One region of the Bradyrhizobium sp. USDA 4502 genome, then DNA from elsewhere that is predicted to be linked to it. Evidence: riboswitches for the same ligand, from Rfam matches in the RefSeq annotation. Region 1 holds a riboswitch; the other holds the start of a gene.
The links. Region 1 has a riboswitch for glycine ahead of ACVW1B_RS19330 (D-amino acid dehydrogenase). Riboswitches for the same ligand answer to the same signal wherever they lie in the genome.

Region 1 (6,020 bases):
ATGCGTGCGATCAGCGCGACATAGATGAAGGAGAGTGTGCAGGTCGGCAGGATGAGGCGCTGGAAGAACGGACCGAAGCCGGCCGAGATGCTCTTGAAGCCCTGTACCGGAACCCAGCGCAGATCAATCGCAAAGATCTGGATCAGCACATAGCCGATGACGAACACCGGCACCGAGAAGCCGAGCACGGAAAGCCCCATCACGAAGCGGTCGATCCAGGTGCCGTGCTTCCACGCCGCGATCACGCCGAGGGGCACCGCCACCAGGATCGAGAGGATGATGGTGGCCAGCGCGACCGAGATCGAGGGCTCGAGGCGCGGGACGATCATTTCGAGGATCGGCTTGTTCGAGATCAGGGAGACGCCGAGGTCGCCGTGCAGCAACTTGGCGATCCAGGTGTAGAACTGGATGTAGATCGGCTCGTTCAGACCAAGCGAGGTCCGAATGCGTTCGAGCTGTTCGGGCGTCGCGTTGTCGCCGGCGAGGATGGCGGCCGGGTCGCCCGGCGTCAGCCGCAGCAACAGGAACACGAACAGAGCCACCACGCCCATCACGGGAATGGCGGCGAGGATGCGGCGAAGCAGATATCCGAGCAAATTTGATCCGTTGGGTTGTGGTCGATGAAGTCCCCAGCGGGACCGTTGCACACCAGACCGTAGCACAGATGGTAGCAGACTCACGGTAGAACTTGAGCAAGTCCCATGCCATCGGTGCTGCGGATTTTGCGGTGCAGCTAATCAGTCCTGTTGGCCGCGATTATTCCTCCGGTGAAGTTCGAAGCAGTCCACTGGAAGGTGGATTGATTTCAGCTTTGCGCGCGTCGGCGGGCACATCGAGCCCGGCGCCGAACGACGGCGCCATCGGCGGCGTGTCGAGGTCGCGCCAATCGTCGATCGCCTGGGCCACCATCTGCGCCGTCGCCGCCGACAGCGTCCAGCCGAGATGACCGTGGCCCGTATTGTAGAACACGCCCGGAATCCGTCCGGCGCGAACCACCGGCATCATGTTCGGCATCATCGGGCGCAGGCCCGCCCATGGCACGACTTTCGACGTATCGATCTCCGGGAAATGATGCCGCACCCAGTCCACCAGCGGTTGAATGCGATCGGCGCGAATGTCGCGGTTGAAGCCGTTGAACTCGGCGGTGCCGGCGACGCGGAAGCGGTCGGCGCCGAGCCGGCTGGTGACGATCTTCGCAGCTTCATCGAGCAGGCTGACGGTTGGGGCGGCATTCCGGCTTTGCGGCGCATCGAGCTGCACAGTGATCGAATAGCCCTTCACCGGATAGACATTGACGCGGTCGTTGAGCAGGCTGGCGAAGTGGCGGCTCGCCACGCCGGCGCAAATCACGATCCCGTCCGCCTGTAGCTGCTGTCGCGTCGCGACCGCAGCATCATGTGAAGCAGCTTCGTTCCAGCCGATGCGGAAGCCGTCATCGCCGTGTGCGATCGTGTCGACGTCGGCTTCATGGACGAAGCTCGCGCCACGGCGGATGCAGGCGTCGGCAAGCCCACGCGTGAATTTGTGAATATCGCCGGTCGCGTCGGACGGCGTGAAGAAGCCGCCATAGCAGGTTGTCTGCAGCGCGGGTTCGATGACGCGGATCTCGTCCGGGGTCACCGGCCGGCGGTCGAGCCCGCCTTGCTGCAGCAGCGTGTTGACCTTGAGGCCGGCTTCGAAGCCGGCCCTGTCGTGATAGACGTGCAGGATGCCGCGGCGTTCGAGATCGAAGGCGATGTTTTCGCGCTCTGCGATCGAGAACAGATGCTTGCGCGCTTCGATGGCGAGCTTCGTGGTCTCGATGGTGTTGCCGCGATAGCGCGTGATGTGGCCGACGAACTCGCTGATCCAGGAATATTTGTGCCAGCTCGGCTTCGGGTTCATCAGCAGCGGGGCGTCGCTTCTGAGCATCCAGCGCAGCCCCTTCAGGATGGTCGCAGCACTGTTCCAGACTTCGGCGTTGCTGGCGGAAAGCTGTCCGCCATTGGCGAACGAAGTTTCCATCGCGGCGTAGCGATGCCTGTCAAGGACAGTCACCTTGTAGCCGCGTTCAAGCAGGGCATAGGCCGTCGTTACGCCGGTGATGCCGGCGCCGATAATCGCGATATGTGGCATGATGGTTGTCAGGCTCCCGTGGGTTAGAGTCGCCGAACCACCGGTCAAACCGGCATTCGGCGCCCCATCTGTCACGGTACCTGAGAGCTTGATCCGCATCGGGCTGTGGCCAGAAGCGAACTATCCCCTTCGGTGGACGTCATGGCCCTTGATGTGCGGCCATGTTCGTCTCTCTCCAGATCGTCCTGACGATACAGTCCTTTTGCCTGAGAGTTTCCGGGGCGGTTGCTCCGTCGGCGCCGAAGCCAACAACACGAATGTTGTCGCTTCGATCTCTCCCGCATCGTCGCGTTGGACGGCCGGACCGTAGGCGAAGCCTTAAAAATGGACAAGGCTAAATTTCGATCCGGCAGTGCCAACGTGTTGTGCAGTGCAATCGATGTCAGTCCAGCGTCGCCAGCAGTGCCGCCATCAGGCGGCCGCGTTCGGCGAGGCTGTCGACCTCGATGTGCTCGTTGAGCGTATGTGCATCGGCGCCGCGAACGCCGAGGCCGTCGAGCGTGGGGATGCCCATCGCGCCGGTGAAGTTGCCGTCCGAGCCGCCGCCGGCGCTGCCGTGCGGCAGATCGAGACCCATCGCTGCAGCAAGGCCTTTTGCCTTTTCATAGAGCGCCATGGTGCCCGCATCGGGCTCCCACACCGGGCGGGTGACGCCGCGCGTCACCTTGAAGGTCACGTCGTTGGCGGTGCCCGACAGTGCCAGCATGCGCTCGACGCCACGGTCGAGATCGGCCTGGCGCTTGGCCATGCTGAGCGCTTCGCCGGTGCAGGTCGTTGCGACGCAATTGACCCACTGGCCGCCATGCACGATGCCGACCGAGAAGGTGCAGTCCTCGGTGGTCATGCCGTCGATGGCGATGATCTGCCGCGCCATCTCGCGGATCGCGGAGCGGCCGGAAGACAGCGTTGCGCCGGCATGGCTGGGCTTGCCGGTGGCTTCCAGGTTGAAGCGCGCGATCGCATAGCGGCCGGTGACGACGCCGTTGTTTGGACGGCCGGGCTCCGGCACCAACACATATTTGTTGCGCGCGGCTTCCGCCTCGATGATGTCGCGCGTCGACGGCGTGCCCACCTCTTCGTCGGGGGTGAACAGCACGGTGATCGGCAGCGGAGTCGTGAAAGAGGCGCGCGCCAATTGCCTGATCGCCTCGATCGACAGGTAGTTGCCGCCCTTCATGTCGAAGATGCCCGGCCCGAAGCACTTGTTGCCTTCGCGCCGCCACTTCAGGTTCTCGATGGTGCCGACGGGGTGAACGGTGTCCAGATGGCCGGCGATCAGGATGCCGGGCTGGCCTTGTTTCGGATGGGGAAAACGGGCGCGGACGCAGCCCGCGAAGCCCTGGCGTCCGGCGATGCGCTCGATCGTCGCACCCATGATCGCCATCTCGCGGGCGGCGAGATCGAGCATGCGTTCGACCGCGGCGGCGTCCCAGGTCGGGCTTTCGCATTCCACCCAGCTGCGCAGGCCCTGCAGCATCGTTTCGGAATCAAAGGGGAGATTGGCGGGGTTCATCGTTGTTCTCTCTTGTTGTTCTGACGGCGCCGGCATCGCGCGCGCGTTACGAAAATCTCAGCCGACGATTTTGTAAAGCCAAAATCTGGCGCGCGGCCTCATTCGTTTGTGTACGTCCGATGCGACCTGAAACCGATTGACGCGCTTGGCGCTTGGTGCAAGTCTCGATTTCACAAGCCATACAGCATGTTAGTTCGCCTAAATAGCGAACCACATGCATAACGAATAAGCCGGCTTTGACCAGTTACACGTCAGGAGAGATTGCATGTTCCCTATCTCGCGTTGGAAACACCGCACGCTAGCGGCCGCGTTGACGGCGCTCGCGCTGTCGTTCGCGCCGCAGGAATTGTCATTCGCGCCGCAGGCGATGGCCGCGGGCAAGACCATCACCGCGGTGATGCACTCGGATCTGCGCGTCATCGATCCGATCATGACCACGGCCTACATCACCCGCGATCATGGCTACATGATCTATGACACGCTGCTGGCGACGGATTCCAATTTCAAGATCCAGCCGCAGATGGCGGACTGGAAGGTTTCCGACGACAAGCTGACCTACACGTTCACACTGCGCGACGGTCTGAAGTGGCACGACGGCGCGCCGGTCACCGCGGAAGACTGCGTCGCCTCGCTGCAGCGTTGGGGCAAGGTCGACGGCATGGGCCAGAAGCTGATGGACTTCGTCGCGAGCCTGGAGGCGACCGACGCCAAGACCATCACGCTGAAGCTGAAGGAACCCTACGGCCTCGTGCTGGAATCGATCGGCAAGCCGTCATCGCGCGTGCCGTTCATGATGCCGAAGCGTCTGGCCGAGACGCCGCCGGACAAGCCGATCCCGGAACAGATCGGCTCCGGACCGTTCAAATTCGTGCAGGCGGAATTCCAGCCGGGCGTGAAGGCGGTCTATGAGAAGAACAAGGACTACGTGCCGCGCAAGGAGCCGGCGAGCTGGACCGCGGGCGGCAAGGTCGTCAAGGTCGACCGCGTCGAGTGGGTCACGATGGCCGATGCGCAGACCGCGGTGAACGCGTTGCAATCCGGCGACATCGATTTCATGGAGAACCTTCCGTTCGACATGCTGCCGGTGCTCGAAGCCAATCCGGATCTCAAGATCGACGTCCTCAACAAGTTCGGCTTCCAGACCCTCGGACGCATGAACTTTCTCTATCCGCCGTTCGACAATCCGAAGGTGCGCCGGGCTGCGTTCCTGGCGATGAACCAGAAGGACGTGCTCGACGCGCTGGTCGGCAACGCCAAGTACCAGAGGGTCTGCGGCGCCTTCTTCGTCTGCGGCACGCCGCTCGAGACCGACGTCGGGGCCGAAACGCTGGTGAAGGGCAACGGCCTGGCGGAAGCCAAGAAGGCGCTTGCCGCATCCGGCTATGACGGCACCCCCGTGGTGATTATGGCGCCGGGCGACGTCACGACGCTGAAGGCGCAGCCGGTCGTGGCTGCGCAGCAGTTGCGCGAGGCCGGCTTCAAGGTCGACCTGCAGGCCACCGACTGGCAGACCGTGGTGACCCGCCGCGCCAGCCAGAAGCCGCCGAAGGAAGGCGGCTGGAACATGTTCTTCACCAACTGGGTCGCGGCCGACGTCTCCGATCCGATCGTCAACGCGTCGATCACCGGTCGCGGCAAGAATGGCGGCTGGTTCGGCTGGGCCGAAGACCCGAAGATCGAGGAGCTGCGTGACAAGTTCGCGCGCGCCGGCTCGGCTGAGGAAAAGAAGAAGATCGCCGCGGAAATCCAGACCGAGGCCTACGATCAGGTGATCTACGTTCCGCTCGGCCAGTACACCATTCCGAGCGCATGGCGGAAGTCGCTGACCGGTGTGCTCGACGGCCCGGCAACGCCGATCTTCTGGAATATCGACAAGTCCGAGTAAGCTTGCGGCTTGACGCAAAACAAATGGCCGGGACTTGTCCCGGCCATTTTTCTTTTTCGCGCTGTCGCGTGTCAGGTGTGGCTGTCGCGGAGCTGCTCCAGTCCGTCGCTGAGCGGTGGTCCGCCTTGTGGTGCGTGCTGCGGCGGGGAGGGGCGCTCCTTGCGCTGATCGGGTTGGTCGGTTGCGCGCTGCGCGGATGGATCGTCGTTCGGCATCGTCATGCTCCAATTGCGGCATGACAACGAATACGCAGGGTGCGAGTTCCGAACCGGCGACCGCTAATCGCCGTGGTCTGGTCTCATGCTGCTCGGGCTCGACAAGCTCGTGAGCTGTGTCTGTCCGATGCCGGTTCCGCTCATCCAGACCACCGCTCCAGCGGCAAACGCGAGCAGTCCGTACACCATGATCGCGCCGCGGATCCATCGCCGGTAGATCGCGCGGTCGTCGGGCGCAGCGTCGCGGAAATTCTGGGCATCGAGCCCGTTGCTGCAATGAGCCGCATCGTCG
Region 2 (6,020 bases), 170 kb from region 1:
CGACATCGTTGGCGATGTCCTCGATCCGGGCGAGCTCTTCCGGCGTGATCTGCTTCGGATGCACGAAGTCGAAGCGCAGCCGGTCCGGCGTGACCAGCGAGCCGCGCTGCGCGATGTGATCGCCGAGCACCTGGCGCAGCGCCTCGTGCAGCAGATGCGTCGCCGAATGGTTGGCGCGGATCGACGAGCGCCTGGTGTGATCGACCTCGAGCTGCAATGTGGTGCCGACGCCGAGCGTGCCCTGCTCCACCGTGCCGAGATGCACGAACAGATCGCCGGCCTTCTTCTGCGTGTCGGTGACGCGGAACTTGACGCCCTCCCCGGTCAGCACGCCGGTGTCGCCGACCTGGCCGCCGGACTCGCCGTAGAACGGGGTCTGGTTCAGCACGATCGCGCCGCTCTCGCCGGCCTTCAGGCTCTCGACCTCGGCGCCGTCCTTGATCAGCGCCGTCACCGCGCCTTCCGCGCTCTCGGTCTCGTAGCCGAGGAATTCGGTCGCACCGAGCTTCTCGCGCAGCGGGAACCAGATCGCCTCGCTCGCCGCCTCGCCCGAGCCCGCCCACGAGGCACGCGCCTTGACGCGCTGCCGCTCCATCGCGTCGGTGAACGACGCCTGGTCGACGCTGATGCCGCGCGACTTCAGCGCGTCCTGCGTCAGATCGAGCGGGAAGCCGTAGGTGTCGTACAGCGTGAACGCGGTGTCGCCGTCGAACATGTCGCCCTTCTTGAGGCCGGCGCTCTTCTCGTCGAGGATCGACAGGCCGCGCGCCAGCGTCTTGCGGAAGCGCGTCTCCTCCAGCCGCAGCGTCTCCTCGATCAGCTTCTCCGCACGGACCAGATCCGGATAGGCCTGGCCCATCTCGCGGACCAGCGCCCAGACCAGGCGATGCATCAGCGGCTCGCTCGCGCCCAAGAGCTGTGCATGGCGCATCGCGCGGCGCATGATCCGGCGCAGCACGTAGCCGCGGCCCTCGTTCGACGGCAGCACGCCGTCGGTGATCAGGAACGCGGACGAGCGCAGATGGTCCGCGATCACCCGATACGACCCAACGTTCTGCTCGTTCGGACCGTGCCCGAGGGTAGACGCGGCGGCATCGATCAGATTGCGGAACAGATCGGTCTCGAACACGCTCTCGACGCCCTGCAGGATGCAGGCCATGCGCTCGAGCCCCATGCCGGTGTCGATCGAGGGACGCGGCAGCGCTACGCGCTCCTCCTTCGTCACCTGCTCGTACTGCATGAACACCAGGTTCCAGAATTCGAGGAAGCGATCGCCATCCTCATCCGGGCTGCCCGGAGGGCCGCCCCAGATGTGCTCGCCGCGGTCGATGAAGATTTCGGAGCACGGTCCGCACGGGCCGGTGTCGCCCATCGCCCAGAAATTGTCCGAGGTCGGGATGCGGATGATGCGGTCGTCCGAGAAGCCCGCGATCTTCTTCCAGTAGCCGGCCGCCTCGTCGTCGGTGTGGTAGACGGTGACCAGCAGCTTGTCCTTCTTCAGCCCGAAATCCTTGGTGATCAGATTCCAGGCGAGCTCGATCGCGCGCTCCTTGAAGTAATCGCCGAACGAGAAGTTGCCGAGCATCTCGAAGAAGGTGAGATGGCGCGCGGTGTAGCCGACATTGTCGAGGTCGTTATGCTTGCCGCCGGCGCGCACGCACTTCTGCGACGTCGTGGCGCGCTGGTAGCCGCGCTTCTCGACGCCGGTGAAGACGTTCTTGAACTGCACCATGCCGGCATTGGTGAACATCAAGGTCGGGTCGTTGCGCGGAACCAGCGGCGACGAGGCCACGATCTCGTGCCCGTTCTCCTTGAAGAAGTTCAGAAATGTCGACCTGATGTCGTTGACGCTGCTCATGTTCATCCAATCGGAAAAAGGGGCCGGCCAGCCGCAAAAAGGCGTCATTTTCCGGCCGAACGCTTTTAGACATTGCCAGCTGCGGTGTCCAGAAACTGTGCAGGCGGATCATGGGCTTGCCGCGGCAGCACAAAGCCCATTGGATAGTTGCTGCAGCTGCGTTGACAGTCTTGGTGGCGCCGTGTTTTCTACCTACCTATACCTAGTCACGTCGGGAGAGACCGGCCTTACCGCCGGCGCCGAAGGAGCAACCGCCCCGGAAACTCTCAGGCAAAAGGACCGCGTGACGTCTGACATCTGGAAAGAGACGCTGGGGTTCGCCCCGATGCGTCCGCCGACGGGATAATACTCTCAGGCACAGCGACAGATGGGGCTTTCTGCAGGTTTCTCAAGGGGAAATAGGTCCCCGGCGGGAACCGCGAGGGCCCTGTGATGCTTGCGCGCGAAACCTCCCCGCTGAAACAGACCCCGCTGCACGCGCTGCACCTTGCGCGCGGCGCCAAGATGGTGCCGTTCGCCGGCTATGACATGCCGGTGCAATACGCGGCCGGCGTGCTGAAGGAGCACCTGCACACCCGCAAGGAAGCCGGCCTGTTCGATGTGTCGCACATGGGCCAGCTCGTGCTGAGGGCCAAATCTGGCAAGGTCGCGGATGCCGCGCTCGCGCTGGAAAAACTGGTGCCGCAGGACATCGTCGGTATCGCGCCGGGACGGCAGCGCTACGCGCAATTCACTAACAATGACGGTGGCCTGCTCGACGACCTGATGGTGGCGAATTTCGGCGATCACCTGTTCCTGGTGGTCAACGCCGCCTGCAAGGCCGAGGACGAGGCGCATCTCCGCGCGCATCTCTCCGACGCCTGCGAGATCATCTCGCTGGCCGACCGCGCGCTGATCGCGCTGCAGGGCCCGAAAGCCGAATCGGCGCTGGCGAATCTTTGTGCGGATGTCAGTTCGATGAAATTCATGGATGCCGGTCCGCGCGGCGTCGGCGACGTCGACTGCTTCGTCTCGCGCTCCGGCTATACCGGCGAGGACGGCTTTGAGATCTCGGTGCCCGCAGACAAGGTGGAAGCCCTGGTCACCGCGCTGCTCGACAATCCCGACGTGTTGCCGATCGGGCTCGGCGCGCGCGACAGCCTGCGGCTCGAAGCCGGGCTGTGCCTCTATGGCCATGACATCGACACCACGACGACGCCGGTCGAAGGCGCGCTGGAATGGTCGGTGCAGAAGGTTCGCCGCAGCGGCGGCGCCCGCGCCGGCGGCTTCCCCGGCGCCGACAAAATTCTCGCGCAATTCGCAGATGGCGCTGCGCGCCGACGGGTCGGCCTGAAGCCTGACGGCCGCGCACCGGTGCGCGAAGGCGCCGCGCTGTTCGCCGATGCCGGCTCGACCGAGCAGATCGGCAAGGTGACCTCGGGCGGCTTCGGCCCGAGCCTCAATGCGCCGGTTGCGATGGGCTACCTGCCCACGGCCCTTTCCGCCGTCGGCACCACCGTTTTCGCCGAAGTGCGCGGCCAGCGGCTGCCGCTGAAAGTCGCCGCTACGCCCTTCGTCCCCAATACCTACAAACGCTGAACGCCAAAGGATCGACCCCATGACGACGCTGTACACGTCCGACCACGAATGGCTCCGCATCGAGGGCGACGTCGCCACGATCGGGATCACCGACTATGCGCAGTCGCAGCTCGGCGACGTCGTGTTCGTCGAACTGCCCAAGGTCGGCCGCAGCCTGAAGAAGGCCGAGGCCGCCGCTGTCGTCGAATCCGTCAAGGCCGCTTCCGACGTCTACGCGCCGATCGCCGGCGAGGTGGTCGAGGTCAACGACGCGCTCGCCGCCGAGCCCGCGCTGGTCAATTCCGACGCCGGCGGCAAGGCCTGGTTCTTCAAGCTGAAGATTGCCGACAAGGGCGAGCTCGGCGGCCTGATGGACGAGGCCGCCTACGCCGCGCACACCGCCTAAAGGATCACCCCGAGGATCACGTCATGAACGCGCCCTTCAAGCCGATCAACGAAGCCGCCACCGATTTCGTGCGCCGCCACATCGGACCGTCGCCGCGCGACGTCAACGCGATGCTGGAGACGGTCGGCGCCGCGAGCCTGCAGGCGCTGATGAACGAGACGCTGCCGGCGTCGATCCGGCAGAAGGCGCCGCTCGATCTCGGCCGGGCGCTGAGCGAGACCGAGGCGCTCGCGCATATGAGCGAGCTCGCCGCGCAGAACCAGGTGTTCACCTCGCTGATCGGCCAGGGCTATTCCGGCACCATCCTGCCCGCGGTGATCCAGCGCAACATTCTGGAGAACCCGGCCTGGTACACCGCCTATACGCCGTACCAGCCGGAGATCAGCCAGGGCCGGCTCGAGGCGCTGTTCAACTTCCAGACCATGATCTGCGATCTCACCGGGCTCGACGTCGCCAACGCCTCGCTGCTCGACGAGGCGACCGCCGCGGCGGAAGCGATGGCGCTCGCCGAGCGCCACTCGCAGGTCAAAGCGAAGGTGTTCTTCGTCGACAAGGAGGTGCATCCGCAGACGCTGGCGGTGATGCGCACGCGCGCCGCGCCGCTGGGCTGGGCGCTGGTGGTCGGCGATCCCCTGACCGAGCTCGACAACGCCGATGTGCTCGGCGCGCTGTTGCAATATCCGGGCACATCGGGCGCGGTACGCGACCTTAAGCCTGCGATCGCGTCGCTGCGCGCCAAGGGCGCGCTTGCGATCGTCGCGGCGGACCTGCTGTCGCTGACGCTGCTCGCCTCGCCCGGCGAGCTCGGCGCCGACATCGCGATCGGTTCGGCGCAGCGGTTCGGCGTGCCGACGGGGTATGGCGGACCGCACGCCGCCTACATGGCGGTGCGCGACACGCTGAAGCGCTCGCTGCCCGGCCGCATCGTCGGCCTCTCGGTCGATTCGCGCGGTGCGCCGGCCTACCGCCTCGCGCTGCAAACCCGCGAGCAGCATATCCGCCGCGAGAAGGCGACCTCGAACATCTGCACCGCGCAGGTGCTGCTCGCCGTGATCGCCTCGATGTATGCGGTCTATCACGGTCCCGAGGGCCTGACCCATATCGCACGCAGCGTGCATCGTCGCGCCACCGTGCTCGCCGCCGGCCTGCGCAAGCTCGGCTTTGCGCCGACCAGCGAAGCGTTCTTCGATACCGTGACCGTCGAGGCAGGTAGCAAGCAGATCGAGCTCGTCACCCGCGCGCAGGCCGAACGGATCAATCTGCGGATCGGCGCGACCACGCTCGGCATCGCGCTCGACGAGACCTCGACGCCGGAGACGGTCGAGGCGGTGTGGCGCGTGTTCGGCGGCAAGCTCAGCTATGCCGAGATCGAGGCCGGCGCGCACGAGGCGCTGCCGAAGGAGCTGCGGCGCACCAGCGCCTTCCTCAGCCATCCGGTGTTCAATACGCATCGTTCCGAGACCGAGCTGCTGCGCTACATGCGCAAGCTCAGCGATCGTGACCTCGCGCTCGACCGCGCGATGATCCCGCTCGGCTCTTGCACGATGAAGCTCAACGCCACCACCGAGATGATCCCGCTGACCTGGCCGGCGTTCGGCAATCTGCATCCGTTCGCGCCGGCGGATCAGGCCAAGGGCTATCACGCGCTGTTCAAGCGGCTGGAGCAATGGCTGTGCGACATCACCGGCTATGACGCGGTCTCGCTGCAGCCGAATTCCGGCGCGCAGGGCGAATATGCCGGGCTGCTGGCGATCCGCTGCTATCACCTCGCGCGCGGCGAGCCGCACCGCAAGGTGTGCCTGATCCCCTCCTCCGCGCACGGCACCAATCCGGCCTCGGCTGCGATGGTCGGCATGGAGGTCGTGGTCGTCGCGTGCGATGCGCGCGGCGACGTCGACGTCAATGATCTTCGCGCCAAGGCGGAGAAGCACTCCGCCAACCTTGCCGCGGTCATGATCACCTATCCGTCGACCCACGGCGTGTTCGAGGAGCATATCCGCGAGATCTGCGACATCGTGCATGCCCATGGCGGCCAGGTCTATCTCGACGGCGCCAACATGAACGCGCAGGTCGGACTGTCGCGGCCCGGCGATTACGGCGCCGATGTCAGCCATCTCAACCTGCACAAGACCTTCTGCATTCCGCATGGCGGCGGCGGCCCCGGCATGGGCCCGATCGGCGTGAAGGCGCATCTTGCGC

Region 2: another riboswitch for glycine. It lies ahead of gcvT (glycine cleavage system aminomethyltransferase GcvT); the one in region 1 lies ahead of ACVW1B_RS19330 (D-amino acid dehydrogenase).

Annotation. Positions count from the first base shown of each region.
Region 1 covers NZ_JBSSGF010000001.1:4,162,637-4,168,656, reverse strand. Annotated here, with positions in the region: gene ACVW1B_RS19335 (ABC transporter permease) at 1-596, opposite strand, end outside; gene ACVW1B_RS19330 (D-amino acid dehydrogenase) at 757-2,115, opposite strand; glycine riboswitch at 2,182-2,296, opposite strand; glycine riboswitch at 2,300-2,406, opposite strand; gene ACVW1B_RS19325 (M20/M25/M40 family metallo-hydrolase) at 2,498-3,628, opposite strand; gene ACVW1B_RS19320 (ABC transporter substrate-binding protein) at 3,894-5,513, shown strand; gene ACVW1B_RS19315 (hypothetical protein) at 5,792-6,020, opposite strand, start outside.
Region 2 covers NZ_JBSSGF010000001.1:4,334,771-4,340,790, forward strand. Annotated here, with positions in the region: gene alaS (alanine--tRNA ligase) at 1-1,858, opposite strand, end outside; glycine riboswitch at 2,061-2,149, shown strand; gene gcvT (glycine cleavage system aminomethyltransferase GcvT) at 2,291-3,436, shown strand; gene gcvH (glycine cleavage system protein GcvH) at 3,456-3,821, shown strand; gene gcvP (aminomethyl-transferring glycine dehydrogenase) at 3,845-6,020, shown strand, end outside.